Regions from separate parts of the Rhodococcus sp. OK302 genome, predicted to be linked through region 4. Evidence: riboswitches for the same ligand, from Rfam matches in the RefSeq annotation. Region 4 holds a riboswitch; each other region holds the start of a gene.
What was found. Region 4 has a riboswitch for S-adenosylmethionine ahead of BDB13_RS02500 (hypothetical protein). Riboswitches for the same ligand answer to the same signal wherever they lie in the genome.
Positions count from the first base shown of each region.

Region 1: another riboswitch for S-adenosylmethionine. It lies ahead of BDB13_RS10445 (amino acid ABC transporter permease); the one in region 4 lies ahead of BDB13_RS02500 (hypothetical protein).
Region 2: another riboswitch for S-adenosylmethionine. It lies ahead of BDB13_RS01425 (hypothetical protein); the one in region 4 lies ahead of BDB13_RS02500 (hypothetical protein).
Region 3: another riboswitch for S-adenosylmethionine. It lies ahead of BDB13_RS06700 (aminotransferase class V-fold PLP-dependent enzyme); the one in region 4 lies ahead of BDB13_RS02500 (hypothetical protein).

Region 1 covers NZ_NPJZ01000001.1:2,238,029-2,245,173, reverse strand. Annotated here, with positions in the region: gene BDB13_RS10470 (LLM class flavin-dependent oxidoreductase) at 1-487, opposite strand, end outside; gene BDB13_RS10465 (GNAT family N-acetyltransferase) at 512-1,159, opposite strand; gene BDB13_RS10460 (FAD-dependent oxidoreductase) at 1,156-2,271, opposite strand; gene BDB13_RS10455 (ABC transporter substrate-binding protein) at 2,281-3,252, opposite strand; gene BDB13_RS10450 (amino acid ABC transporter ATP-binding protein) at 3,287-4,072, opposite strand; gene BDB13_RS10445 (amino acid ABC transporter permease) at 4,069-5,043, opposite strand; SAM riboswitch class I at 5,216-5,310, opposite strand; gene BDB13_RS10440 (sulfite exporter TauE/SafE family protein) at 5,512-6,279, shown strand; gene BDB13_RS10435 (HAD-IIA family hydrolase) at 6,317-7,135, shown strand.
Region 2 covers NZ_NPJZ01000001.1:303,019-310,163, reverse strand. Annotated here, with positions in the region: gene BDB13_RS01430 (hypothetical protein) at 1-1,295, shown strand, start outside; SAM riboswitch class IV at 1,328-1,441, shown strand; gene BDB13_RS01425 (hypothetical protein) at 1,475-1,921, shown strand; gene BDB13_RS01420 (TrpB-like pyridoxal phosphate-dependent enzyme) at 1,971-3,272, opposite strand; gene BDB13_RS01415 (TetR/AcrR family transcriptional regulator) at 3,648-4,226, shown strand; gene BDB13_RS01410 (aldo/keto reductase) at 4,204-5,079, opposite strand; gene BDB13_RS01405 (HAD family hydrolase) at 5,146-5,949, shown strand; gene BDB13_RS01400 (alpha/beta fold hydrolase) at 5,952-6,833, opposite strand; gene BDB13_RS01395 (AMP-dependent synthetase/ligase) at 7,067-7,145, opposite strand, start outside.
Region 3 covers NZ_NPJZ01000001.1:1,479,624-1,486,768, reverse strand. Annotated here, with positions in the region: gene BDB13_RS06730 (carbon-nitrogen hydrolase family protein) at 1-609, opposite strand, end outside; gene BDB13_RS06725 (helix-turn-helix domain-containing protein) at 731-1,375, opposite strand; gene speB (agmatinase) at 1,512-2,468, shown strand; gene BDB13_RS06715 (class I SAM-dependent methyltransferase) at 2,432-3,130, opposite strand; gene BDB13_RS06710 (CueP family metal-binding protein) at 3,303-3,893, shown strand; gene BDB13_RS06705 (hypothetical protein) at 3,924-4,538, opposite strand; gene BDB13_RS06700 (aminotransferase class V-fold PLP-dependent enzyme) at 4,670-5,995, opposite strand; SAM riboswitch class IV at 6,049-6,163, opposite strand; gene BDB13_RS06695 (VOC family protein) at 6,309-6,662, opposite strand; gene BDB13_RS06690 (hypothetical protein) at 6,750-7,136, shown strand.
Region 4 covers NZ_NPJZ01000001.1:556,043-563,187, forward strand. Annotated here, with positions in the region: gene BDB13_RS02495 (DUF3293 domain-containing protein) at 383-2,185, shown strand; SAM riboswitch class IV at 2,571-2,683, shown strand; gene BDB13_RS02500 (hypothetical protein) at 2,720-3,616, shown strand; gene BDB13_RS02505 (RNA polymerase sigma factor) at 3,626-4,876, opposite strand; gene BDB13_RS02510 (YciI family protein) at 4,883-5,227, opposite strand; gene BDB13_RS02515 (DUF309 domain-containing protein) at 5,356-5,832, shown strand; gene BDB13_RS02520 (LON peptidase substrate-binding domain-containing protein) at 5,832-6,470, shown strand; gene BDB13_RS02525 (mycofactocin-coupled SDR family oxidoreductase) at 6,498-7,145, opposite strand, start outside.

The DNA.
Region 1 (7,145 bases), 1.7 Mb from region 4:
GGCTGACCACCTCGATGGCTTCTGACGCTTCCTCCCACAAAGATTCGTTGCTCTGCAGAGTCTTCCGGCCGAACAGGGACACCTCCACGTCGGTATCCGACACCTCGACCTGCCACCCGGCCCTACCGGAGGAAGAGAAGTCGATGCTCGCGATTGCCTTGGAGATGTGGAACGGTTCGGTGTGTGTGACAGTTGCGGTGGGAATCAATCCGATCCGCGATGTCACTGCGCTCAGCCGAGCAGCGGTCGCGACCGCTTCGAGCCGTCCACGCGTCGCCTGCCGGCCCTCTGCCTGCAGGGCAAACGAATCCGGAAAAAAGGCGAGGTCTACTCCGCCGCGATCAGCGGCCGTCACAAGGTCCACCCAGTACGACGCTGTGAAGAGTTCTTCGGCCCGCGAATCCTCGCGGCGCCAAGAATGGGGATGCACTCCGGTGCCCTCGAATTCGAGGCCGACCAGAAATGCTTCGGAATTACGCTCGGACATGTTCAGCCTTTCGTGTTGAGTGACTCACCCGATTACTCGCAAGCTTGCTGCGACTTCGTGGAGCCAGGCGTCTCGATCCCTCGAGACGGTCTTGGGCAGGGCTGCCGGCACCCTTCTGTCATAGTCGTGCCGGATCCGCAGTTCCTTCTCGAACGGGTGAATACCCACTTCGAGGGGTGACAGCGTCGCGTCATACAACGGTGTGTATCCGCAAGACAGATACAGCGCCACCGCTTCGGGTTGCCGTGGACCCGTCGTCAGGTACACCTTGCGGTAGCCACGACGCGCGATCTCCAGTTCCAGTTCTCGGACGACAATCTTTCCGAGGCCTCGCCTCCGGTGGTCCGACGACGTCCAGATCCTCTTCAATTCCGCAGTAACGGAATCGAATTGACGAAATGCTCCACCGGCAATCGGCTGACCATCGTGAACCAGAACCAGCAGCGCTCCGCACGGCGTCGCAAATTCTTCCGCCGGGTACGTTGTCAGATCCTCGAACACGGCTTCACGAGTTCCGCCGTATCTCGAACTGTATTCGTCGGCAAGTTCCGCGATGAGCGGCGCGGCCAACGGATCCGTTTGTGACACCGAACGAACCTCGACACCGCCGATTCCCGCGAGTTCCAGAGTCACGGCGTTTCCTCCATTTCTCGAATCAAGTCTTTCGGTCATTTTCCTCGCTCGCCCAGTCGAAACAGGTCCGGAGGCAATGTATTTCCGTCTACCAGATCCGATACGAGTTCGCCCAGCGCCGGCCCGAATTTGAATCCGTGGCCCGAGAAGCCTGCGGCGACGGTGACGGCGCCGACGCGGTCGATGACGAAATTACTGTCCGGAGTGCTGGTGTACAGGCAGGTGACCGATTCCACCGATGCCGAATCCACACCGGGCAACCATGATTCGGCGTACTCCACCAGCCGATGCTGACCGGCAGCATCAGCGATGTAGTCTCGCGTTTCCGGAGTCACGACCGGGCCGGTCGCATGCTCGCCGATCTTGATGCCATCATCGGATCCGAGTCCGTAGATCCCGGCAGTGGTCAACTCAGCCCCGGCGTGATGAACGAAGCTGGGCCAATGAACACCCGGATCAAGAGGAGCAAAATGTGCCGGCTGTTCCTGCGTCGTAACCAATGTCGGCAACTCGATCGCAGAACGGAATCCGCTCCGATCGATCAACTCTCCAGTCCACGCGCCGGCTGCAATCACGACATGCCGAGCCCGTAGCGCCTCGCCGTCAGTGATGACGTCGACACCGTACGACGCTTCCACGACCGACAGCACGCGCGTGTTGTGGCGAACCTCGGCTCCCGCGAATGCCGCTCCCGCCTTCAGCGCGGTCACCGCCCGGTCGGCGTGCAATCGTCCCGCATCGGGGTGATGCAGCACGGTGGTGTCGAATCGCAGTCCCGGCCAACGAGCGGATGCCTCGGCCGGAGTCAGGATCTCACCCTTGATTCCGGCCTCCACCAGAATGCGCGCCTTACTCAGAACCGCTTCGGGTAATCCATGGTCGACGGCCCCGGTCAACTCGAGGAAACCGATATCGGTTGTGGTCTCCAGTTCCCGCCACAGCGGCAAAGCCGCAGCAGCCAAGCCGGTGTACAGGTGATTGTCGTAGGCCTGCCGGTAGATGCGTGAGGTGCCGTGCGATGCACCATGTTTGTGCTTCGGACCGTACTGCTCGAGCTGAACGACGCTTCGGTCTCGCTTGGCGAGTTGCCAGGCGGCGGAGGACCCGACGAGCCCTCCACCGATGACAATCACATCGACGATGTCACTCATTGTCTCGGCTCACTTGGTCTTCGGGAGACCGGGCGGATTGATCAGCGAGGTGTCCACAGCTTCGCTGGTGATATTCCAGCGTTCGAGGATCTGCTGGTACGTGCCGTTTTCGATCGTGAGGTTGATGGCGTCGTTGATTGCCTTGATCAGTCCGGTGTCCTTCTTCACCAACACTGCAATCTGACCTTGCAGAGTGTCACCGGCGCCGGAGAACTCCCCCACCACCTCGGTTTCACCCGACTGCTTGGCATGGAACTGTGAAGACGGGTTCGGACCGAAGTACGCGTCAATACGACCGGACTGCAAAGGCAGGTAGTAGTCAGTGGTGTTCTGGTAGTAGGAAATGTCGGTGGGCGCCAAGCCGGCCGCGACGTTCTGCTCACTCCATTTGACCAGCAGCGCTTCCTGATTGGTTCCGGATCCGACGGCTATCTTGAGTCCCGCGACGTCCTGGGGGTCCTTGATGGAGATTCCCGATCCCTTCTTCGCTTCGAAGGCCAAAGTGTCGAGGCGATAGGTCGCGAAGTCATACTTTTCCTTACGTTCTTCTGTGACAGTCACATTGGACAGGAATGCGTCCGCCTCACCGGAATCGATGCGAACAAAATTCTGCGCCCAGTCGGCTGTCTGCAGGTCTACCTTCAACCCGAGAACGTCACCGATCAGGTAGGCGAAGTCGGTTTCGGATCCGATCAATGTCTTGTCGTCGTCGGCGTAGAACCTCAGAGGCGGAGCAGATCCGGCACTACCGGTGACACGCAGAGTGCCACGGTCGCGAATAGCTTGGGGCACCTCGGCTGCGATCACGTCCACTCGATCGGCGGTAATGCGATTCTGATCCACAGTGAGGTTGTAACCCGCAGCAGCAGTGGTGTTTCCGCCATCAGGTTCGGCATCGGCACTGCTGCACGCAGCACTCAGGAGTCCGACAACTGCAAGACCCGAGATAAGAAAGGTAGCGCGACGGGATGAGGAGAACATCAAGAATTCCTTTCGGGAAACGACTATGAGCGCGTCAGAGGACGCGAGAGAGAAAAGCTTTGGTGCGTTCGTGGACCGGATTGTCGATAACCTGTGATGGAGGACCCTGCTCGACGATCACCCCGCCGTCCATGAACACGGCGGTATCGGCGACTTCGCGGGCAAACCCGACCTCGTGGGTGACGATGACCAGAGTGGCTCCGTCACGGGCCAATTGGGCCAGTACCTCGAGAACTTCGCCGACCAGTTCGGGGTCGAGCGCCGACGTCGGTTCGTCGAAGAGAATCACTGCGGGCCGCAGTGCCAAGGCTCGGGCGATAGCAACACGCTGCTGCTGGCCACCGGAAAGCTGCCGCGGATATTGGTCGGCCTTGTCGGCTACGCCCACCCTTTCGAGCAAAGCCCTCGCTTCTCGGTATACCTCGTCACGGTCGCGCTTCTGCGCCGACAGTGGTGCTTCCACGACGTTCTCGAGTGCGGTCAGATGTGGGAACAAGTTGAAGTTCTGGAACACGAACCCGATGCGCGAGCGCTGCTTCAGAATCTCGCGGTCGCGGAGTTCGTGGAGCCGATTTCCCTTGCGCCGGTATCCGATCAGTTCTCCGTCGATGCGCACGGTGCCACGATCGACCTTCTCGAGATGATTGAGAGTGCGCAGCAGTGTGGACTTGCCGGAACCGGACGGCCCGAGGATGACCGTCACCTCGCCCTTGCGGACCAGGAGGTCAACTCCGGCAAGCACTTCCAAGGCGCCGAATGACTTATGGATCCCACGCGCTTCAACGGCATACGCCGCATTGTCGATCAGTTCTGCAGTCATCGCGTAGCACCTCTCGGAATGTCGAGACGCGCATCGCGAATCTCTTCGAACTTGTTGCGCACCTTCTGCAAAGGGGTCAACGGGAGAGCACGTGCCGACCCACGGGCGTAGTGCCTCTCGACGTAGTACTGGCCGATGGACAGCAGTGTGGTGAGAATGATGTACCAGATGGTTGCGACCATCAGCAGTGGAACCACTCGGCCGTTGCGCCCGAAGATGACCTGCACCTGATAGAACAGCTCGGCGATCGCCATGGTCGAGACGATGGACGTGCCCTTGAAAAGTCCGATCACTTCATTGGCAGCGTTGGGAAGTATCGCCCGCATCGCCTGCGGCAGAATGATTTTGAAGAACTGTCGACTGCGAGGTATACCGAGAGAATGGGCCGCTTCGATCTGTCCGTGATCTACCGAGATGATGCCGGATCGGATGATCTCCGCCGAGTACGCAGCCTGGTGTAGTGCCAAACCTATTACTGCTGCAGTGAATCCACCGATTACACCACTGACCTGGAACGTGAAGAACTCCGGGCCGAACGGTATTCCGAGAGAAAGCGTCTGGTAGAGGTACGTGATGTTGAACCAGAAGAGCAACTGCACGATCAGCGGAATCGAGCGGAACGCCCAGATGTAGGTCCAGGCGATCACCTGCAGTACAGGATTCTTCGACAGTCGGCCGAGCGCCAGGAAGACACCGAGGCCGAACCCGAGGAACGTTCCCCACAACGTCAGCTTGATCGTCATCCACAGCGCAGCCAGCACCGATTTCGCGGTGAAGTACTGGGCGAATGTCGGCCAGTCCCAGCCCGGATTGACAACAAGTCCGTGAATGAACTGGGCAAGAAGAACGAGCACGATCGCGCTGATCACCCACCGAAACGGATGCCAGGTTCGAGCGACTACAAGCTCCGAATCCGGGAGTTTCTGTTCGGCTACCGACTCGTCGGGACGGACATCAGTGGGTGCGCTCACTGCGCGCTACCTGGCGGTATGGACATCACAAATAGGCCTTTCGGGAAGGGGGAACGCAACTGCGCGGGGGCGGAAGGTGATCGAGAGTCAGAGACAGTGGCACGAAGCCGTGCGGCACAGGTCGATATGACGCCGACTGTGTGGCGCGTGCGAAGTGGAACCCATGTGATGCCTTCCATCGGTCCTGGCGGTAGCACCCGCTCCCGAAGGTTCGGTGGGTTGCTGCGACGTCGACGAGCCAGGTCTCTCGGTCGCTCTGGATGGTGAGCAAAGACTAGACGCAGAATTCGCCGTCGTCAAATGTTGTATTTCCCTGCGTTGCAAGGGAAATGCAATCGGCCGGGGGTTGAATTCGCACTGATTTCAACACTGTCCGAAGATCAAAACACGGTGTTGACTGGAAGAGCCGAAACTGCGGTACCGAGCCACCGAGCGGTCCCCGATCAGCCCTGCCGTACCGTCTGCAACGTGAGTGGACTCGACGCATTTATCATCCTGCTGGCCGGCGTAGGTGCGGGCGCAATCAACGCCGTCGTGGGAAGCGGAACCCTGATTACCTTCCCGACGCTCGTTGCATTCGGCATGCCTCCGGTAACCGCGACGATGTCCAATGCCGTCGGACTGGTTGCCGGCGGGGTGTCGGGAACCTGGGGATATCGACGCGAACTGTCGGGGCAATGGGATCGACTGCGCTGGCAGATTCCGGCGTCATTTGCGGGCGCTGTTCTGGGATCCTGGCTGCTACTGCATCTCCCCGAGAAACTGTTCGAAACAATCGTTCCGATTTTGCTGATCCTCGCTCTGGCACTGGTTGTTCTGCAGCCACGTATCCAGGCCTGGGCGAAGAAGCGCTCCACTGCCGAAATGGAACTCTCGCCCACACGGCTGATGCTTCTGACCGGCGGAACGTTTGCGGTCGGCATCTACGGCGGGTATTTCACCGCCGCGCAAGGCATTCTTCTGATAGGCGTGATGGGTGCCATCCTGCCCGAAACCTTGCAGCGAATGAACGGCGCCAAAAACCTACTCGCACTGATCGTCAATATCGTCGCAGCCGTCATGTACACGACCCTACGATTCGATCAAATCAACTGGGCTGCTGCGGGATTGATTGCCGTGGGGTCACTCGCCGGAGGAGTGCTCGGAGCCCGCTACGGTCGCCGACTCTCACCGACCGCGTTGCGCGGCACTATCGTCGTCGTCGGCTTGATCGGTCTGTGGCGTTTGCTCGCTTAACTGCCCACTTCAGTCGCCGTTCCCACATACTGGAGATATGACCAAGACCGCGGATCAAACCCAGTGGACCTACCTGATGGACATGGACGGAGTTCTTGTCCACGAAGAGCACTTGGTGCCCGGTGCGGACGTCTTCCTCGCGGAGTTGGCATCAAACGAGATTCCGTACATGGTGCTCACCAACAATTCCATCAGGACACCGCGAGACCTGCGCGCCCGCTTGCTCAATTCCGGCCTCGACATCCCCGAGAAATCGATCTGGACATCTGCACTTGCGACGGCCACATTCCTCGGCAACCAGCGACCTCACGGCAGTGCGTATGTCGTCGGCGAATCCGGTTTGACGACAGCCCTCCACGACATCGGATATGTCCTGACCGACAGCGATCCCGATTACGTCGTGTTGGGTGAGACGCGCACCTATTCGTTCGAGGCGATCACGACGGCCATCAGGCTCGTCGAGCGAGGTTCACGATTTATCGCCACCAATCCGGACGCCACCGGACCCTCACGCGACGGTTCCCTCCCGGCCACAGGTTCCGTCGCGGCCCTCATCACCAAGGCCACGGGGCGCGAACCGTACTACGTCGGTAAGCCGAACGCCCTCATGATGCGGTCGGCGCTGCGGGCGATCGGGGCTCATTCCGCCAATACCTTGATGATCGGTGATCGGATGGACACCGACATCGTGTGCGGTCTGGAAGCCGGACTGCAGACGATTCTTGTGATGACCGGAATTTCCACACGGGCTTCCGTGGAACTTTTCCCGTACCGGCCCACCATCGTGCTGGAATCTGTGGCCGACCTCGTCGGGACTACGACGGATCCGTTCCGTGAGGCCGCGAACAATTCCTGATCCTGGGGAT
Region 2 (7,145 bases), 250 kb from region 4:
AACTGGAGAAATTACGCGCCCAACTGGCGGCGACCAGCGGAGAGAAGCATGACGACGGGAAGCACGGTGGCCACTCGCGACTTCGGTGGACCGGCGTCGGGATCCTCCTCGTCTTGATTCTGGTGCTGTCGTTCTGCGGCGTTCTGGCTCGGTATGCGCGCAGCGAAGTGCTCGATACCGACCGCTATGTGCAGACCATCGCCCCGCTGGGGTCCAATCCGGTCCTGCAAGGCGAAATCACCGACCGAATCACCGATGAGATCGATTCCCAATTGGATATCGAAAAGGTGACCGCGGACGCGTTGACGTCTCTGACCGAGAATGCGGAGCGTGTGCCCCCGGTAGTTGTGGGGCTCGCGCCCGTGATTGCGGGTCAAGCGAAATCGTTCATCCATCAGACGGTGGGATCGTTGGTGGCCTCGGATCAGTTCGAAACGCTGTGGATCGAGGCGAACAAACAGGCCCACCAATCGTTGACGGCCGTGTTGACCGGCGATACAAGAGCTGGAATTCAGATCAATGATCAGGGCGAGGTCAGTATCTCGCTTGCACCGATCATCGAAAGGGCCAGCACGGTACTCACCGATCGTGGGTTTGCCTTTGCCGACAAGATTCCGGACGTGAACAAGACGTTCGTGATTTTCGAATCACCGAACCTGGTCAAGGCGCAGCGGGTGGTGTCAGCTCTGGACAAAGCGTCGGCTGTGTTGCCGTGGTTGATTCTGATTGCTGCCGCGGGGGCAATCTGGTGCGCACCGGCCGGGTCGCGTCGACGCGCTCTGGCCTTGGTCGGCGTCAGTATTGCCGTGGCGATGGCGCTCCTGGCGATAGCACTGAGCATCGGGCGGGCGGTGTATCTGGACGATATTCCGTCGGATGTCCTCTCACCTCAAGCGGCGGCGGTACTCATCGACACGCTTCTCTTGCCGCTCAAGACCAGCCTGCGCGCTGTATTCATTCTCGCCATTGTCATCGCGGTGGTCGGCTACCTCACCGGTCACTCGGCGTCGGCCAGTGCCGTGCGCCGCGGGTTCAGCAAGGCTGTCGACTCGGTAAGGTCTCCGAGTGCGGATCGTGAGCCCCGTGCCATCGAGGTGATGTGCGCTAAATACAGTGTGGCGCTTCGAGTTTTGTTTGTTGCGATTGCTGTAGCCGTATTGATTTTCTGGCGATATCCGTCCGGGGTCGTGGTGGCGGTGACAGTGCTCATTACCGTACTGGCCCTACTTGCTCTCGAGCTCATTGCGCGGCCGGCCCGCGCCCGCGGGAACTTGGTCGGTACTCAAAAGATGTGACATGTCGAAACTTTGATGTACCCTTGGGTCAGCTTCACGAGATGCGGTGCCAAGCTCCGACTGGCCGCACACCAACCCCACTGGCGTTCCGGGGTGGTTCGGATGACGAAGCGGTCCGCACCGACCGGTACGGGCAAGAGCGCCCCCGTCCGCGGCGGGCCAAGCCGCAGGAGTTCGTAATGAGCGAAAATGTGTTTGATCACGCTGAGTTGAGTCCCGAAGAGTTGCTCGATCCAGCAACCTTGGTCCCGGGTGACTTGATCGTTGCCGGGGGAGGGCGCGTCCTGGTAGTGGGATTTCCGCAGTCGCACAAGGATTCTCGGGGCAAAATTGTCTTCACCGTGGATACCGTTGCACGCGATGAAACGGCCGGCGTCACAGTCCTCGGAGAGGAAACCGTCTGGCACAGAGATCTTTTCGATCCCAGCAGGTACGAGTACGAGGTTGCCCCCACCCGCAGTGGTCTTCAGGAGATCCGGGCGCTCACGAGAAACGGTGTCAAGGTCGGCGCACTCAGAAGGTCGCTGTCGGACGGCTCGATCGTTGAAATCAGTCCGGCCAGTTCATTTCACCCGTTGCATGCGTTACTTCTCGATCAAGCTCGCAGAGTGCGTACTGCGGCGTGACCGGCGGTATCGGTACCTCCCGGGAACGGGAGGTACCGACACCGGTTCGTCAGACGTACTGCGAGTACGCGGGCAGATCCAGCTGACCGTTGCCGGACAACCCGATCACGATCACCTCCGGCTCGGTCGCGTTGCGTGCGTGGGCAATTGCCCCGGCGACGGCGTGAGTCGATTCCGGTGCGGGGATGATGCCTTCGGCGCGGGCAAATACCAGCCCGGCCTGCAGTGCCTCGTCCTGGCCAACTGCAATGGCGTCCATCAAACCGAGGTTGACAGCGTGCGAGACCATCGGCGACATGCCGTGGTACCGCAGGCCGCCGGCGTGGATGGCCGGGGGAACAAAATCCTTCCCCAACGTGTGCATCTTGAGCAGCGGCGTCAGACCGGCAACGTCACCGAAGTCGTAGCGGTACTCACCCTCGGTCAAGGACGGGCACGCTGACGGCTCGCAGGCGACCAGGCGAGTCTTGGTGCCCTCACGCAGATTGCGTCCGAGGAACGGGAATGTCAGACCAGCCAGGTTGGAACCTCCACCAGCGCAACCGAACACGATGTCCGGTACGGCGTCGCCGGCCTCTTCGAGCTGAACCATTGCTTCCTGGCCGATGACGGTCTGGTGCAGCATGACGTGGTTCAGAACGCTACCGAGGGAGTAGTGGGTATTGGGATCCTGAGCAGCAACCTCGACTGCCTCGCTGATCGCCATACCCAGTGAACCCGAGGTGCCGGGGTGCGACTTCAGCAGTGCGCGACCAGCTTCCGTCAGATCCGACGGCGACGGGTGGCAGATTCCGCCGTAGGCCTCCATCTGGATGCGACGGTACGGCTTCGAGTCGAAGGATGAGCGGACCTGCCAGACCTCGACCTCGAGTCCGAGAAGGGCGCCGGCGAAGGACAACGATGCGCCCCACTGGCCCGCGCCCGTTTCGGTGGTGAGCTTGGTCGTTCCTTCAAGTGCGTTGTAATACGCCTGAGCTACAGCGGTATTCGGCTTGTGTGAACCGACGGGGCTGACGCCTTCGTACTTGTAGTAGATACGCGCCGGCGTTCCCAGGGCGCGCTCGAGCCGGTGTGCCCGGACCAGCGGAGAGGGCCTCCACATGCCGTAGATCTCGCGGACGGTCTCCGGGATCTCGATGTATCGCTCCGTTGCCACTTCCTGCATGATGAGGCTCATCGGGAACAGCGGCGCCAGATCCTCGGGGCCCAGTGGCTCACGGGTACCGGGGTGCAGGTGCGGAGGGACGGGTTCGGGGAGGTCAGCCGCCAGGTTGTACCAATGCGTCGGAACCTTCGACGGGATGGATACGCCCAATGGCTCGAGCGAACGGTTGAGTGGTGTGGTGGTCAACTAACTCTCCTTCATGGATTCGAGTACCTGATACGAGTATCGGGGGATCCAATGCAGGAGCGTGCGGACCACCCGATCTGATTCGGGACAGCACGCAGTTGCGGCTGACCGTCAGCGGTCAAGCCACCAGGTGTGTGTAGGAAGCAAGGTCACGACGCGATGGTACATCGCGGGTTCGGAAGCGGTGTGTGTCGGCTCGGTGAACGGGCCGCAATTCGAGTGAGCACCGTTTGTCTCGAGCTAGCGCCCCTTTCAGCAGGCAAGAACGGGTGCTCACTACACACGGAGGGTGCTCACTCCCGGCCCGAATCACTGCTCCCATGACGTAGCGTGGTGGTGAATCCAGTCCACGAGGTGCGTGAAGGAGCTGCGGCGATGGCAGAGGTGAGTTCACGTGACCGGATGGTCCGCAGCGCAGTCGAGTTGATCAGCCGCAATGGCGTCGACGCGACCTCGTTCAACGACGTGATCAAGCACAGCGGGGCGCCGCGTGGTTCCATCTACCACCACTTTCCGGGCGGGAAGACTCAGCTGATGGTTGAGGCGGTGCAGGCTGCCGGCGCGATAATCACTCGCAGGATCAGTGCGGCAGCAGTCACGGGTTCGCCCGCCGACGTCATCGATGCCGTCGGCGATATCTGGCGTCGTAACCTCGCGCAGTCCGACTACGCGATCGGCTGCCCCGTCATCGCCGGCGGGCTGGCCAGAGCCAGTGAGCCCGAAGTCGCGGAGGCTGCTGCTGAGGTTCTCGCCGGTTGGCAGAAACTCGTCGAGGCTGCGCTGGAATCCGCAGGTTCACCGGCAGTGCAGGCTCAGTCGATGGCAAACCTGACTATCGCCTCGATCGAGGGGGCCGTTGCACTGTGTCAGACGACGCGGAGCATCGAACCCCTCGAACGAGTAATGGCGACCTTGCAGGAACTGTCGAAAATTACTGTGGCGCACCAATATTAAGTTCGTCCGGATGTGCGCCGACGCGGGTGCCGTCGTCGAGCGTCGCAATTTCGCTGAGGTCGAGTTCGGTCAATTCGAAGTCGAAGACGTCGATATTGGCGGCTATGCGGGCATCGTGAACGGACTTGGGAATCACGATCAAACCGTTCTGCAGATGCCAACGAATCAATACCTGCGCCGCCGACTTGCTGTGACGGTCACCGATGCGGGTGATGATCGGATCCGTCAGGAGCGTGTTCGGTTTGGACGCCGGACCCCAGCCGGCGTTGCTGGTGCCGCCGAGTGGGCTCCACGATTCGACGGCAATTCCATGCTCGGCGGCCTTCTCGCGAATCGCGTGCTGGGGGAGGTGTGGATGCAATTCCACCTGGTCCACCGCCGGGAGCAGCCCACCGCGGTCGACGAGAAGCTGCAGGTGGTGGGGTTCGAAATTACAAACACCGACGGCCTTCGCGCGGCCGGATTCTGCGATCTTCTCCATCGCGTCCCAGGTGCGGAGCAGACGTTCCTTGTCCTGGAGCGGCCAGTGAACGAGGTAGAGATCGACGTAATCGACGCCCAGTTTGTCGATGCTCGTATCAAATGCCTTCAGTGCAGGTTCGTAACCCTGATCCGAGTTCCACAGCTTGGTGGTCAGGAAGACGTCTTCGCGGGCAACTGATGAACGTGCAATGCCGCGTCCGACGCCTTCTTCGTTGCCATACGCCGAGGCCGTGTCGATGTGGCGGTATCCGGCCTCGTCGAGCGCAAATCGCACGACGTGTTCGGTTTCGTCATTGGTGGCCTGCCAGACGCCGAGGCCGAGTTGCGGGATGGTTGTTCCGGAATTCAGCGTGATGTCGGGGATGCTCATGCAACCAGGCTATCGAGGTCGTCTGAGGTTTTCCTGGCATCATTGACCTACGTGAATGGAATCCGAATGTTTGCCACCGATCTCGACGGCACTCTGCTGCGCTCCGATCGAACAATTTCGGAGCGTACCGCGCTGGCGATGGAGAATGCGCGGCTCGCCGGGATCGAAGTCGTGTGGGCCACGGCGCGTGCTCGCCATTCCGTACACACTCTCGCAAGTTCCTGCGGATTTCGCGGTAAAGCGGTGTGCGCCAACGGCGCCGTCATACTCGATCTTGCCGACGGTACCCCGAGGATCGTCGATACTGTCTCGATCGAAACGTCTTTGGCAGCAACGGCAATGGAGCAAATTCGAGCGTTGATTCCGGGTGTCGTGTTTGCAAACGTCGGGCCTACCCAATTCTTTGCGGAACCGGAATACGCTGCGCTGTGTGATTTCTCGGATCATCACCGACACCTCCACGAGATGGTTCTCGCGGACGCCTTGCCTCTGGAGATCGAACCGATGGTGAAGATCGTTGCTCGGCACCCGCACGTTCCGAGTGCTGACCTTTACCGGACTGCGGTGGCTGCCGGGATTGCCGGCGTCGAACTGACTCACTCGGGTGCCCCGTACATGGAAATGGCGGCGGCCGGTGTATCCAAAGCCAGTGCGCTGGCACAGTTGTGCGCGGCAGAAGGCATCGAACCTTCGGAGGTTGCAGCCGCGGGTGACGCCTTCAATGACATGGCGATGTTGATGTGGGCGGGCACCGCTCTGGCGCCGTCGAACGCTCTGCCCGAGATCCTCGAACTAGCCGATCGGGTATTGCCGAGCCACAATGACGACGGGGTGGCGAGTTATCTCGAGGAGTTGGTGGCAGGTCGGTAGTTTCAGCTGTTGACGGCTTTCGGTCCGAAACCCACGCCGCAGTCCGTCATGAACTCTGCGAATACTCGATCGAAGCGATCAGGATAGTCAAGATGCGGGAAATGCCCGGCGCGAGGGAAGATTTCGACGCGGCCGAGGGGGAGCTCTGCAACCGCATTCTGGGTGTGGGTGTTGGGGATGATGCTGTCTTCCGCACCCCAGACCAGTAGCGCCTGCAGGTTCTTGAACTTCTCGAAATGCGGTGTAGCCGTGACAGTCTGGCCTTGGTAGTTGATCACGGATCGGGCTGTCGCCAGAAATGCTTGGCGAGTGGACGCATCGGCAACGGAGGCAAAGCTTTTGCGCGCCTCGGTGGCGCTCGCACCCAATTTGAACAGGCCGATCTTGTTGAACTGTTCGAGCACCTTGTCCGTGGCGTCGGTCAGCGCCTTCGAAGCGAGGAGGGGAAGTACCAACTCGCTGCCCGGCAACGTTGCCGCGCGGAGGAGTGGGCTGACCTCCGGTCCCAAGCCGCCGCTGGCGACCAGGCACAGGCGCTCGACGCGGTCGGGGAACAAGTACAGCGTTTGCATGGCGACTCCGCCGCCGAGTGAATGGCCCACCAGCGTGGCGGACGGGATGTCGAGGGCTTCGAGTAGGTCACGCACGGTTGCTGCATGCGCGCTCAGTGAGTAATCGCCGGCAGGCTTGTCGGAGGCGCCATGGCCGAACAGATCGGGCGCGATGACGCGGTAGCGCCGGGAAAGTGTCTCGATCTGCGGTTCCCAGTTGGAGTGCGCTCCGAGAAGGCCGTGGATCAACACCACGACGGGCCCGTCGCCCTGATCGATGTATTTCAGCTGGTCACCGTGCAGTACAACGGTCTGCAGTTGGTCGGTTGCCATGATTGAACCTTCCAGAGTGAATCCAAAGTATCTGTTACCGGGGAGTGCCCAGTTCCCTCAGTATGCCCATCGGAAGGTCTGATGTCGTTGTCATCCGGGGTGTTGTGATGAACCGTGACCGGTGCCCAGCGTGGAGACGAAGGACTCACCTGATGCGCGGATCAGGTGAGTCCTTCGAGCTTTCCGAAGGTCAGGGGAATCCCTCTCCGGATATTTACGTGGTCATGCACTCACTAGTGCACTTCAACCGGTCTCCCGATGTTGGCGTACATCGTGTCGATCAGATCCGCGTAGCGTTCCAAAACCGCGCTG
Region 3 (7,145 bases), 920 kb from region 4:
GGTGAGAAACATCTGACTTTCATAAGCGCGCGCCGGAACCACATGCTGCGCAATGTGTTCGAAGGGCATCATCAGTCCCGTAGGCACGATCAGCCATTGAGTGCCGGCGTCGGCATGCGCACGGACGGCTTCGGGGAACTCGACGTCGTAACAAATCAGCAATCCGCAGCGGAGGCCCTCTAGATCGAACCCGACAACCAAAGTGTCACCGGCAGTGTAGTGCCCACGATCGAATGCTCCGAAGAGATGAGTCTTGCGGTAGTTGGCAAGCGATCGGCCGTCGCGGCCCACCGCCTGCACGCTGTTGTAAATGTCTCTGCCAACCCGTTCGGGATATCCGTACACAACTGCGATGCCGGCACTGCGAGCAATCTCGGCAATGAAATCGAAGATCGGACCGTCTGCCGGTTCGGCGCGCTGCAACACCAGTTCACCGATGTCGTAACCCGTCGCAGACATCTCCGGAGTCACGAGGATGCGTGCGCCTGACGCCGCCGCCTCCTGGGCCGCCGACGCGATGGCGTCGAGGTTGAATTCCACCGAGGCAAATGCGTCCGACGAGGTGAGAGGGCCCTGAAACAGGCCGGCTCGGACGGAATCGACAGGCATGGTGCGCTCCTTCAGGAGTTCCGTGACGCCAATATGTGACGGGGACTACTCATAGCGTGCCCCGTGCCGGCAATCATGTCAACACTTGTTTCCTAAAAGTCAACATGCTTGTCGGTCAAACTCAGGAGACCGAAACCCGCGGCCCCTCCGGCAACGCCGGGTTCAGAACCCACAGAACCCTCGCCGAGGACGCACCTTCCGCTTGAAAGCTGTGGTTGTGCCGAGGGGTGAACGTGAACGAATCCCCGGCCCCCAGAACGACGTCCTCCGCATCCACCGACTCACCGTCCGGGTCAGTTCTCCCACCCTCGAACGATACTCGCAATCCGCCCTCGATTACGTGAACAAAATTTACGTCCACCGGCAGACTGTAGGGCTCCTGACCACTTCCCCCACCCGGTTCGATCTCACCGAGCAAAACCTGGATGCGACGCTCATTCGATGGCGTGAGCAGGAACTCCGTCATCTTCTCGCCGCCGAAACTGATCTGCGGTTTGGAATCGGCGCGCACCACTTCGCCGGCCGACGCATTCTCGAACAGGGACCCGACGGGGATCTCGAGGACGGCACAGACTTTGATCAGTGTCGCGACGGACGCATTGACGTGATCACGCTCGAGTTTCGACAGATACCCCTTGGTCACGCCGCAGGATTCAGCCAGGTCGTCGAGGGTCAATCGCTTCGACTGGCGAGCAGCTTTGAGCCTCGCGCCGATCCGTGGACCCACGGTCTCCGCTACGTCCTTGACCTTCGCCACTGAACCCACTCCTTCACGACCGCCTTGTCCCTTCGAGGAAACAGGGGTTGACAACCGAGCCTCTTGAGGAAACCATACTTGCTCAGAGAGCTACATCACTGAAGGCGCCCCTGTGTGCGCCGAATCGAGAGCAGGCGAGCGCCGCATGGCTACCAACAATCCCGAATCATTCATCGGACCCGTCGACGCCACCCGCGTCCCCCGGTATGCCGAACCGACCACTTTCGCGCGTCTACCGCGGTTGGACGAGGTATCACGCGCCGACGTGACCATCCTCGGAATCCCGTTCGATTCGGGCGTGAGCTACCGGCCCGGCGCCCGCTTCGGCCCCGGCCACATCCGCGCCGCCTCCAAGCTGCTGCGACCGTACAACCCGGCACTGAAGGTTTCCCCCTTCGCTACGCAGCAGGTTGCCGATTTCGGGGACATCGGCGTCAACCCCTTCGACATGCAGGAAGCACTGACGACCATCCAGTCAGCCGTGACAGACCTGCGCGCCGACGGTTCCTCCGTACTCACCCTCGGCGGTGACCACACGATTGCCCTGCCGATCCTGCGTTCACTGGCGCGCGATCACGGACCGATCGCGGTGTTGCACTTCGATGCCCACCTCGATACGTGGGACACCTACTTCGGCCAACCCTTCACGCACGGCACGCCTTTCCGACGCGCCAGCGAAGAGGGCCTCATCGATATGGAACGCTCGCAGCACATCGGCATCCGTGGGCCGCTGTACAGCGAGAAGGACCTCGAGGACGACAAGATCCTCGGCTTCCAGGTAATCCGAAGCGACGATTACGAGGTCGACGGCGTCGCCAGCATCGTCGAGCGCATGCGTAGGCGTCTCGACGGCGGCCCGGTGTATGTATCCGTCGACATCGACGTGCTCGACCCCGCCCACGCTCCCGGCACCGGCACACCTGAAGCGGGCGGCATGACATCCCGCGAATTGTTGAACACGCTACGAGGGTTGGTGGGGCTCAACGTGGTCGGCGCCGACATCGTCGAAGTTGCGCCGGCGTACGACCACGCCGAGATCACCGGTATCGCAGCGGCTCACGTCGCCTACGAGTTGCTGTCGGTACTCGCACTCAATCGCTGAAGCAGCACAACGGTATCCGTGGTGTGATGCATCTTCTCGGGGTTTGCGGGAAGTTCCCGTTCCCGCAACTCCGAGACCAGCAGCTTCCACCCGTCCGTGAACAGCGATTCCACATACTCGGGCGTATGCAGCATGGCGCGATGATGCTCCGTGGGCGACTCGTGAGGCGAGTGACCGACGATCAGCAGATGGCCACCGGGAGCGACTAAGTCTCCGAGCGCCCGGAACAGTTCTCCGCGAGCAGGTTCGAGCATGTGGAAGAACTGCGCTGACACCAAGTCGAACGAGCGACCCTGTGAATCCCACTTCGTGAGGTCGGCTTCGAGCCATTCGATATCGACGCCGGAACCTTCGACGTGCTCCTTTGCACGGCCGAGTGCAACCGAAGAAATATCGGTGCCGGTGACCTTCCAACCACGACGCGCCAACCACAGAGCGTCGGCGCCCTCACCGCAGCCGACATCGAGCGCGGTACCGGGCTCGAGATCGGAAGCCTCGGCGATCAACTGCGGGTTGGGGTTTCCGCTCCAGCGCGCAGCGCGTTCCTCGTACAGCGAGTTCCAGAATTGTGCGTCTGCCTTGGCGAACGGGTTCTCGGTCGTCTCCGTGCGATCGTGCTGTGCGTGGTTGTCATGTGCATGGTCATGGTGTGCGTGGCTCATGCATTCCAGGATGGGCACACTTCACGATTCATGCAATGTTCGTTGCCGAAACAGCAAGTGTGATGTCGCACAATCCGGGAGGCTACCCAGAGCACCTGGGCTCGCCCGGTCTGATGTCCGCACTCCCCACCTCCAGATACCCATGCCGGGTATCCGTTCTAAGATGAAGACCATGCGACCCCGATCGAGCACCACCATCCGGACGGCCATCCTCGGACTACTCGCCGGAGCGTTGCTTCTCGCCGGCTGTGCGCCGGCCACCGAGGAGCAGCAACCGGCCGGCGGCAGTCTGCTCACGGCACACGGCCTCGACGGACTGAACGCCCGCGAGCTGATCGAACGACTGGACACGATGCTCGTTGCCGACCGCCCCAGCGACCTGATCGCGTCGGTTGGCCCGGAGAATATCCAACTCTCGGACAGCACAGGCAACGAATCGGTCGTCGATCTTCCCGTCGACGAGTTCTACGTCTCGGTCGCGCCGTACATCTCGCAGACGCACAACTGCTTCCGGCATAGCCTGACCTCCTGCCTCGGCGAACTCGGCAACCAGGAGGTCCACGTCCTTGTCACCGACAACGCCGACCACGAAGTGCTGGTCGACGAGACGAGAAGCACTTATGACAACGGATTCATCGGCCTCTGGCTACCTCGCGATGTGGAAGCGACCATGACCGTGAGACATGACGGCCGGGCAGCCAGCACAGTCATCTCCACCAGCGCCGACGCCCCAACCTGCCTGACTACACTCCAGCTCGCCTGAGCCAGGACAGCGTCCGGGAATCTGCTTCGGTCAGGACGCGAGGGTGCGCTGACGCGGCGGCAATCCGAAGCGGCCGAGCACCTCGTCGACAGCCGTCGACGCAGTCACCAGACCTCGTTCTTGAAGCCACGGAATAGTCTCGCCTACAAGATGTTCGAGAGTTCGCGGCAATGCCAGCGGCAACAATGTCACACCGTCGGCGACATCGGCGGCGCGAATATCCGCGATCAAACTTCCGAGCCCGGAGGGAGTTCCGACGTACTGCAGCGACACCGGAACTCTCGAAACCGTCAAGGCACTGTCCAACTGCGCCAACTCTTTACGCGCCGAGCGCGCTTCCGGCGCGATCAGGACTTCAAGATCGACCAACACTGCAACAGTGTCGGGATCACGGCCATCCGCAGCGAGTGCTGCTCGGATACCGGCGCGCTGAACCTGCGCGTCCCGCAAGTCTTTGGCGCGAATCCGAATAACGTTGGCGGGGAAGGCCGTCAAATCAAGCAGGGCTTCACCCTCGGTGAGGTCTACCCAGTAGTCGTTGCCGATCATTGGCAGATTTCCAGGAGCACCTTCGGCGGCCGGGTGGTGCCCGAAGCCGGTCAGCTCGACAGCTACGTGCAGGGAATGTGAAGCGGCAGAAGACATGTGTATCTCCGAAAGTTAGAAAGATGTAGTGGTGAGCGAGACGATCGTCAGCTCGTACACATTCCAAACTTCGCAGTTGTCATGTCTGCCATGCTAGTTGCCTACTCAGGTCAGCGCATTCGAGCTTTCGCTCAGACGCACTCGGTTGTACCGGCGTTGATGTCGGCGCCACCGAGGAAAGTGCGGGTCTCGGGCGTGGGGTTCCAGGCACCGGCGGTCTTTTCGTAGTTCCAATCACACTGATTGGAAACCAGGATGCTCACGGCGTCGATCAGGCGGGTCACGTCATCGGAACTGCTGCCCAAACCGAGGCTGGCGCGCACTGCTCCGCCGGACAGTCCGAGACGCGAGAGCAGCGGGTGCGCGCAGAAGCGGCCGTCGCGAACGCCGATGCCGTGTTCTGCCGACAGGAACGCGGCAACCTCGCCGGCTTCGTAGCCGTCGACCGTGAAGGTGACGATTCCGACGGCGTCGGGAGCGTCGGCCCACAGGCGGAGCAAGTTGACGCCCGCGATTGCAGCCAAACCATCGGTGAGCTGCGCGGTCAGAGCCTTCTCGTGTTCGGCGATGACATCGAAGTCGAGTGCGGTCAACGCGTCGCACGCAGCTGCAATAGCACCGGCACCAAGAACGTTGGGCGAACCGGCCTCGTGGCGGGCGGGAGCGCAGGCCCACTCGGTGGACTCCAACGTCACCTCACGGACAGCGCCGCCACCGGCGAGGTAAGGCTTTGCCTCATCGAGCCAGTCGCGACGGCCGACCAGGACGCCGGCACCGAACGGTGCATACAGCTTGTGGCCGGAGAAGGCGATGTAGTCGACGCCGCATTCCTGCAGATCGATACGACGGTGGGGTGCCAACTGGGCTGCGTCGACGAGGATGCGCGCGCCGCAGCGGTGGGCGATGTCAGCCAGGCGTGCGATCGGCAGGATCTCGCCGGTCACGTTGGATGCGCCCGTGATTGCCAGCAGTGCAGCAGGCTTGGTGCACAGTTCCGCAATGAGACGCTCGATGGTCTCTTCGACGGTATCGGCAGCGGTAACAACGCGAGCATCGTTCCAGGGCAACAGATTTGCGTGATGCTCGATGTCGAGAACAACGGTGCTGCCGGGAACGGACTGAGCCAGGAGGTTCAGCGAATCAGTGGTGTTGCGAGTGAAGACCACAACCTGGTCGTCGGCGCAGTTCACGAAGCGAGCAACCGATTCGCGTGCGTTCTCGTACGTCAGTGTGGAGATCCGCGATGCGTATCCGGCGCCGCGGTGGACGCTGGCGTAAGTGGGGAGCAATTCTGCGATACGGTCCGTGACCTGGGCCAATGCCGGCGCGCTGGCTGCGTAGTCGAAGTTTGCGTACGAACACTCGCCGCCCTGCACGAGGGGAACCTGCAGGTCAGAACCCGAAACCTTGGCAATGGGGGCGGTGGCACAGATCTCGGCACTCAAAACAGCAGTCATCGAAGACAATCCTCACGTTCAAGGACTCATTTTTCGGGTGATGTTCCCGGAAGAGCCCGCGCTTGCCGCATCCGTTTTCGGATACAGCCGGGTCGTCACCCGGAGCACCCCACCGCGGAGGAGGGTTGCCGACCAGCAAGCCGGGGCTGAACACTGGTACTCGTGACCTGGCAACGAGAATGGCAGGAACTTCCAACCTTGTCAACCTTTCGCATTGACGCATCCGGATCCCCCGCACGACAATGCGCCTACCGGCCAGGTTCGAAGCGGCCGAATATCGTTGCCACTCTTACTTTTCCGATCAGAGGTGGCCTCAGTCTCGATGGCTCACGATGTTGATGACGTTGCCGTCCGGTGCTCGAACGAAGAACCGTCGAACGCCCCACTCTTCGGTAGTTATCGGGTGCACGATCTCGAAGCCGAGTTTGCGAGCTTCTTCGTACGCACCGTCGAGGTCATCCGTGTGGACTGAGATAACCGAGTCTTCGGTTGCGGTTGCATCGCGCGTTACAAGCTGGACGTGTTCCCCGTTGCTTGGAGACGTGTACCGAGCCACCCACCCCAGATTGAACTCCTCGGTACTCAAACCGAGATAGTCGGTATAGAAACCTTGTGCAGCCTCGATGTCATCCACTCTGAGATTGGCGGTTATGCGTGTCGCTCTCATGCAATTCTCCTGTCTACGGCGAATGCGTTTGATCATCGTCCGTGCGTTCCGAGGTGTCGAGCATCTTTCACGTGCGACGATCGAATAATGGCGGAGCGATGGTACGAGAGCAGACGCGCCGAACGGTGGATGCACACCGTCACATTGGCCGCCTTGCTAGTTCTGGGCCCGTCCACCATTGATGCCGTGATCTCGGAACACACCGTGTGGAATTGGGTGCGCCTCTCTGCTTGGGTATTCGCGACTGTCGGATTCGCGATCAGGACGGTCCAGTCTTGGAAGAACATGCCCAACCCGCGAAACAGTCGGCTGACGTCAACCGTCGACCCGTCGGAAATTCCGATCGAAGACGTACGCAAAGCCATCGCCTCAACCGACTCACGCATCCCGGCAGTCAAGGCACTGCGCGAGCAATACAACGGCCTCGGGTTGAAAGATGCCGCAGAACTGATTGATGCGGAACTCGGCAAATAGGCCTCTCTA
Region 4 (7,145 bases):
AGGCGGAGGCCGCCGCTGCCGCAAGGTCGAAAGACGAAGAACATGTATGTCAACGCGCTCAAGCATGAACCCGCGAGGTACAGGAATATGCCGAGGAAGCGCACCGCCACAGCGCTGCAGCAGAATCACTTCTGGGGCACGCCGACGACGTGCCGGGCGCGCTCGAATTGCTTGCGCAGGCAAGGCCTCGCACGAAGCATCTCGGTGTGTCTTCGAGATCAATCGGGAGGCGATGAGTTCGTTGGTGAGACGCCGAAATTCGTAAACGTGTGCGGGCACCGTGGTGCAATTGACGAGTGCGGGGCCTTACAACACCACGACGACGGAATCCATATTTGCTGCGAACACAAGATCGTCGGTGCACACCCCTACAGTGCACATCGTGGCTACAAAGGTGAACTGGGCAGCAATCACAACCGAATCGATCCTGACGGCAATTGCCGATCACGACCGAAAAGGGCAACAACAATTCCTGTCCGACGCAGGATTCCGCCCATCCAAGAACTTCAGACTGGTACACCAAGGGCGCTTTTACAGCTCGAAAGCGATCGTCGGTGTCGCCAACGGTCATGCCGGCGACCTGTTTCTTCGCAGCGGCGACTTCACAGGAGGCAAGGCTGCCGTCGTGAAAAACTTGGATACACTCGGATTCGTCGTCGACTACCGTGACGAAGACGGCGCTACCGGTGGACTGCTGTGGGATCTGGCCACCACCCACACCTACACGCACACCGACGGTGTTGTCCGGGCGCCGTATAAGTACATCGTGCTGCTCTGGGCCATCGCCCGCCGTCAACGCGGTCTCGACTCGGCCCCGGCACTGCGTGATGTGCGCACCGAACTCGGCACGCTCCTCGCGGCATTCGCGGTCGCCGACACCACCCCTCAACCGGAATATCCGTGGATCGCGTTGGACGGACATTCCTGGTGGGAAATCCACATTCCCGAAAGCCTTCGCGATACACCTCGACGTCAACTGCGCAGCCGCAGCATCGCCGACGACCTCCGCGGCGGACTCAGTCAAACGGTATCCGAACGTATCGACACCGACCCGAAATGGACACGCGAAGCGGTTGCGCTCCTCACGACCTTGATCACCGAATCCGGCGCGCCAGGGTCGATCGACGAACTGCGCTCCAGTCTGAACCTCAATCCCGTCCCCACTCCCGCCGTCGAGCGGCACTACGCTCCGAAGCCGTCCGATCCTCTTGTCCAGCATGTGAAGGTGACTGTGCAAAGGCGGTCGGTCGAACGCAACGATGCCACCGAATTCACCACTGCTGCGCCCGACCCCGAGCAGGAACGACGAGCACTGCGACGCGAAGCGGCACTGCAGAACCTGTACGTCGCGTATCGCGAATCCAGGGGTTGCGTCGTCAGCTCACGCAGCATCACGATCGATGACCGAACCGAAATGCCCACAGTTCTGTCGATCGATGTGTTCGACGACACCGCCGAGACCTTGATCGAAGCCAAAGTCGATGTCCGGCGTGAAACCCTGCGCACCGCACTCGGACAGATCCTTGACTACGCCCGGCACGTCCCGCACCAACACACAGCTCTCCTGCTACCCGAAGCGCCCACGGTGGACATGACTGCGCTGCTGTACGACCATGGCGTCGACATCATCACCCCAGTCGGCACGGTCGTCGACTCCGACGGAGTGATCACTGCAGTCGACTCGTTCACTATCAACAGAAGTCCACGATCACTGTCCGTCCTCGCTGCCGACGACCAACTCTGGAATGACTATTCGCAGGCCGCTATCGACCTTCACCTCCCCACCGGCACCATACGTATCACCCCGACCGACCCGGTCACGGACGGCGATCCCGGACACAAAATCATCGGTAGCGACATCCTTCCGGACGAACCGCTACACATCTTGGCCGCGTGCCACCCCGGCGAGGATCCCGAAAGTTCGACTGCCATCGCCCGATACCAGCAACTACGGGAACACCTGCACGCACGCGGATACACCATCTGGGATGCTACCGGCGGCAGTGCCGACCTCGAGTACAGCGAGCCGAGCATCGTCGTCTCAGGACTCTCCGACATCGGGGCCATGCAGATCGGAGCCGATTTCGGACAGGTCGCACTGTTTACCCTGACCAGGCACTATTTGACTCTCCAGGCCTGCACAAGCAGCCGCACCACGATTCGTCGCTACGCTCTCACCCGGTAACCGCTCGATTCAGCGCTCGGCCACGGACAGAACAACAATCCCCCCGCGGCTCCTGAATCTCCGGAGCAACTCCAATCCCACCAACAGCGCAAGGTCAACTTGTCGACGTATCAGTGGCGTGCCCAGTTTTTGCGAGGCTGTGTCACCGGAAGTACAAGGGTCACCGACAATGTTGACTCCGGATGTTGGGACGCTGTTGACCCATTTACATCCCCCGTTTGCACCCTTGTACACGTAGACGATGTTTTCTCCACTGTTCATGTCTTGCGCTCTTTCCGGTTTGATCTCTAGCCCTCGAGCATCTGACGACTCCAATCACCTTGCTCATAAACGAATTTCGCGAAAACGCCAAAACATGTCGGCGGTTTGTCATACACTTGAGTAGCTTCACGAGATGCGGTGCCAAGCTCCGACTTGCCGCACACCAACCCCAAGGCGTTTCCGGGGTGGTTCGGATGACGAAGCGGCCCCACCACCCGGTGGCGGCAAGAACGCCCCCGTCCGCGGCGGGCCTAACCGCAGGAGAATCGCCGCGTGAAGATCTACTACAGTCCCGAATACGTCGGCGCCGCCTACGGATTCGACACCACCCGCAAGGCGGCCTGGGTCGCGAATTCACTGACCAGCAGGCCGATCGACGGCGTCGAACTCCTCGCCCCTCCGTCACTGACTTCACACGATCTCGCACTCGTCCACGATGCCGACTACATCGAGGCCGTACAGACCGGCGAGCCGTCGTATCTGGCCGAATCTCAAGGGTTCGACTGGGATCCGGCCCTATGGCCGATGGTGCTTGCCTCCAACGGCGGCGTGCTCGCTGCAGCACGCAGCGCACTCGCCGATGGCATCTCTGGCTCGCTGTCCTCTGGGTTGCACCACGCCAAAGCTGATCGCGGAGACGGATTCTGCACATTCAACGGCCTGGTGATTGCAGCAAAAACTCTCCTCGACGAGGGCGTCGTCAAGTCGGTCCTGATTCTTGATCTCGATGCCCATTGCGGCGGCGGTACCGCGCAACTCATCGACCGTGACCCTCGAATCTGGCACGAGGACGTTTCGGTGGACTCGTTCGATCACTATGAAGGTCATTCAAACTCGGCACTGTGGGATGTCGACCAAGCCGACGAGTATCTGACTACCGTCAAACAAGCCGTGGCACAAGCTGATCGGATTGGCAGCTTTGATCTGTGCTTGTACAACGCGGGAATGGATCCCTATCAGGGATGCGACATCGGCGGATTGGAAGGGATCACTGAAGAAGTGCTCGCGCAACGTGAGCGCATCGTCTTCGACTGGTGCCGTCAGCATGGCCTGCCCATCGCATTTGTCCTTGCCGGCGGCTACATCGGGTCCAGGCTCGACGAAAGCGCACTCGTCGATCTACACCGACTCACCCTTACCGAAGGAGCTCGAGCAGTCACATCCGTCTAACTTTGAATACTACTCACGGTCCGGCGTCGTCTCAGCGAGTCGTCGCTCCAAGAACGCCCGTTCCGGTTCACTACCAACCACATTCAACGCCCGTTGATAGGCCGAGACGGCTGCGTCGGTTCGACCCAACCGAGCTAACAATTCGCCGCGCGCGAGATGGTACGGGTGGTAGTCGGCAAGTTTCGGCTCCTCGGACAAAGCGTCCAAAGCTGCCAGACCCACTGCAGCACCATCGCGCATCGCCACTGCGACAGCGCGATTCACTGCCACCACCGGCGAGGGCGTCAGTGTCAGCAGCACTCCGTACAACGCACAGATCTGAGGCCAATCCGTACTCTCCACGTCCGTTGCCTCATCGTGCAGTGCTGCGATCGCGGCTTGCACTCCGTACGGCCCCGGCGCTCCCCCAGTCAGTGCGACAACAACCAGATCGCTGCCCTCCTCGATCATCGACCGATCCCAACACTCACGGTCCTGGTCTTCGAGCAACACGATGCCGCCACTCGAATCCGTTCGCGTATCCCGTCTCGCATGCACCAGCAGCATGAGCGCCAGGAGTCCGGAAATCTCGCGCTGGTCGGGAAGCAACCCGCGCAAGATTCGCGCCAACCGGATGGCCTCCACCGCCAGGTCGACGCGCTGCAAGTCCGGACCGGAACTGGCGGCATAGCCCTCCGTGAACACTGAATAAATCACCTGCAGAACCCCCGGAAGACGCTCGGGCAGTTCGTCGATGCTGGGAGTTCGGAACGGAATCCTGGCCTGGCGGATCTTCTTCTTCGCTCGAACAATCCGCTGCGCCATCGTTGCCGGAGGCACGAGGAACGCCCGCGCCACCTCAGGCGTCGTCAGCCCGCCGAGGCACCGCAGGGTGAGTGCGATGCGGTCGTCTTCGGCGAGCGCCGGGTGCGAGCACGTGAAGAACAGCTGCAGCCGCTCGTCCGGCAGCTCACCGTCTGCATGAGGTGGCGCCGGATCGGCTCGATCAACATCCACCTGCAACACCGCCAAACGTGCCGCATAGGCCTGATCGCGCCGAAGTCGGTCGACGGCTTTGCGACGAGCCGTCGTCAACAACCACGCGCCCGGTTTGGCGGGCACTCCGTCCACCGGCCAGTGGACCAACGCAGCTTCGATGGCGTCCGAGGTGACCTCCTCGGCCAGATCAAGATCACCGAAACGGCGGACGAGCGAGGCCAGCAGCCGTCCGCGTTCCTCCCGGAACACGGACTCGACAGAGGTCCCGGCCTGCTCGTCCACGTCGAATCAGTCCCCGAACCCGGCCAGCGGACGCACTTCGACGCTTCCGCCGTCGCGCGCGCCGGGGCACCGCGCGGCCCACGCAAGCGCCGCATCCAGATCGGGAACGTCGATGACGTCGTAGCCGCCGAGGATCTCGCGGGTTTCGGCAAAAGGTCCATCGGTGACAGTCTTTTCCCCGGACTGCGAGACCCGAACCGTCGTCGTGGTGCTCAGATCAGCGAGGGCGTCGCCGGACACCCAGACGCCGGCGTCCTTCATTTCTTTGTCGTAAAGCTGCCAGTCCTCGAAGGTGCACTGAGGTTCGGTGTCTCCGCCGGGTGCGGTGTAAATGAGCAACATGTACTTCATGGCTGGCTCCCTTGTCTGTTGGTTCTCTTGCTTACAACATGACGACGAACGGATCTGCCCCGAATCGACAGGCCGACCCGAAAAACTTTTGGAGCGTCTGTACGGCTGCTGCCGCTAGGGTGAAGTTTATGTCCGAACGGGACCGGGACGACACCGGAAAACCTCTCAATGCGCGCCCGCGCGACGGTCTGGGCCGCCCATTGCCGCGCGACTCGGCGAACGGTGTTCCACAGATTCCCGACGACCTGAGGTTGCCACCGGACGAGGCGATCACCGAAGCACAACGACTCCTCGACCACGGTATGCCGTTTCACGCACATGAGATCCTCGAAGGCGCGTGGAAGAGCGCACCCGACGAGGAGCGCAACCTGTGGCAGGGATTGGCTCAATTGGCCGTCGGCCTGACGCACCTGCTGCGCGGGAACTCCAAAGGCGCGGCTTCCCTCTTAGCCCAAGGACACAATCGCATCAGGCTCTACGAGGTAGAAAGCCCACACGGCCTGGACATCCCTGGCCTCCTGGCCTGGTCCGAGCACCTGCTCGCAGAAATCGATCGCCCCGGCGATTTTCCCGCCCCTCCGATCCCGAGGTTGAGAATCCCCTGATGCCCAGATTCCCCATGTTCCCGCTCGGTACCGCAATGTTGCCGGGAGAGGTGCTGCCCCTCAACATCTTCGAACCGCGCTACCGAGCACTGGTAGAAAACGTGCTCGAGGCCGCCGACGGCCCACTGTTCGGAGTTGTGCTCATCGCCCGCGGACACGAGGTGGGCGGCGGTGAATCACGCCACGACGTCGGCACTCTCGCGCGTATCGAATCTCACGTCGCGATGGGTGCGGGGCGGTACCAGTTGTTCTGCCGCACCGAGGACCGTATTCGGGTCAATCGCTGGCTGCCGGACGATCCGTATCCGCTGGCCGAGATAGAACTGTGGCCGGACGAGAACAACGGAACCCCGGTCACCGCTTACGAATACGACTCTCTACTCGAGCGCATCGACTTCATGTACGGGATGCTGGGCAAGGTCGCATTGCGAGCGGGAGAACCATCTCCCCGAATGCCTGTCCCACCTTCACCTTTGGATCCGCTGGGATCTCGGCTCTACGCCCTGGCCCGCAGCCTCCCGATGGGCGACGCCGATCGCCTGGCGATGTTGACCTCGCCAGGCGCCGACGAACGCATCCGTGCATTGTCCGAAGCAGTGGAGAACGCCATCGAGGTGGCGCAGTTCAATCTGCTCTGAGACTTAAGCCATCGTCTGGTCCAGACTTCAAGCCATCGTCTGGCCCATGTCGATGACGATCTTCGTTCCGGTGACGGCGCGCGAGAGATCCGTCGCGAGGTACATCACGGCGTTCGAGATGTCTTCGATGTTGGTGCGCTTCACGGAGGTGAGCGGCCACGAGTAGGTGCTCATGTACTCGGGGTGCTCGGTGAGAATTTTTCCGACGTTGGGGTCGTTACCCATCTCGGTTTCTACCGCGCCGGGGTGGATGCTGTTGACACGAATGTCGTAGGCGCCCAACTCGGTTGCTGCAGTACGTGCCAGTCCGACCAGGCCGTGCTTGGCAGCGGAGTAGTGCGCACAACCCGGCGCTGCCGCGACACCGGCAGCGCTGCTGACGATCACGATGGACCCGCCGTTCCCGGCTTCGATCATGGCGGGAACCGCAGCCGTCATGGTGCGCCAGACGCCATTGAGGTTGATGTCGACCAGCGTCGACCACTGCTCTTCCGGCATCTCCCAGAAGCGACCCCACGTCGCGATGCCCGCATTCGCGATCACGACGTCGAGGCGACCGAACTTTTCGACGCCGGCAGCCACCGCGGCGCGCAGCGCCTCGAGGTCACGCACATCCGCAACGGCGGTGAAGATCTCGCTTCCTTCTGCTCGTACGAGTCGGGCGGTTTCTTCGAG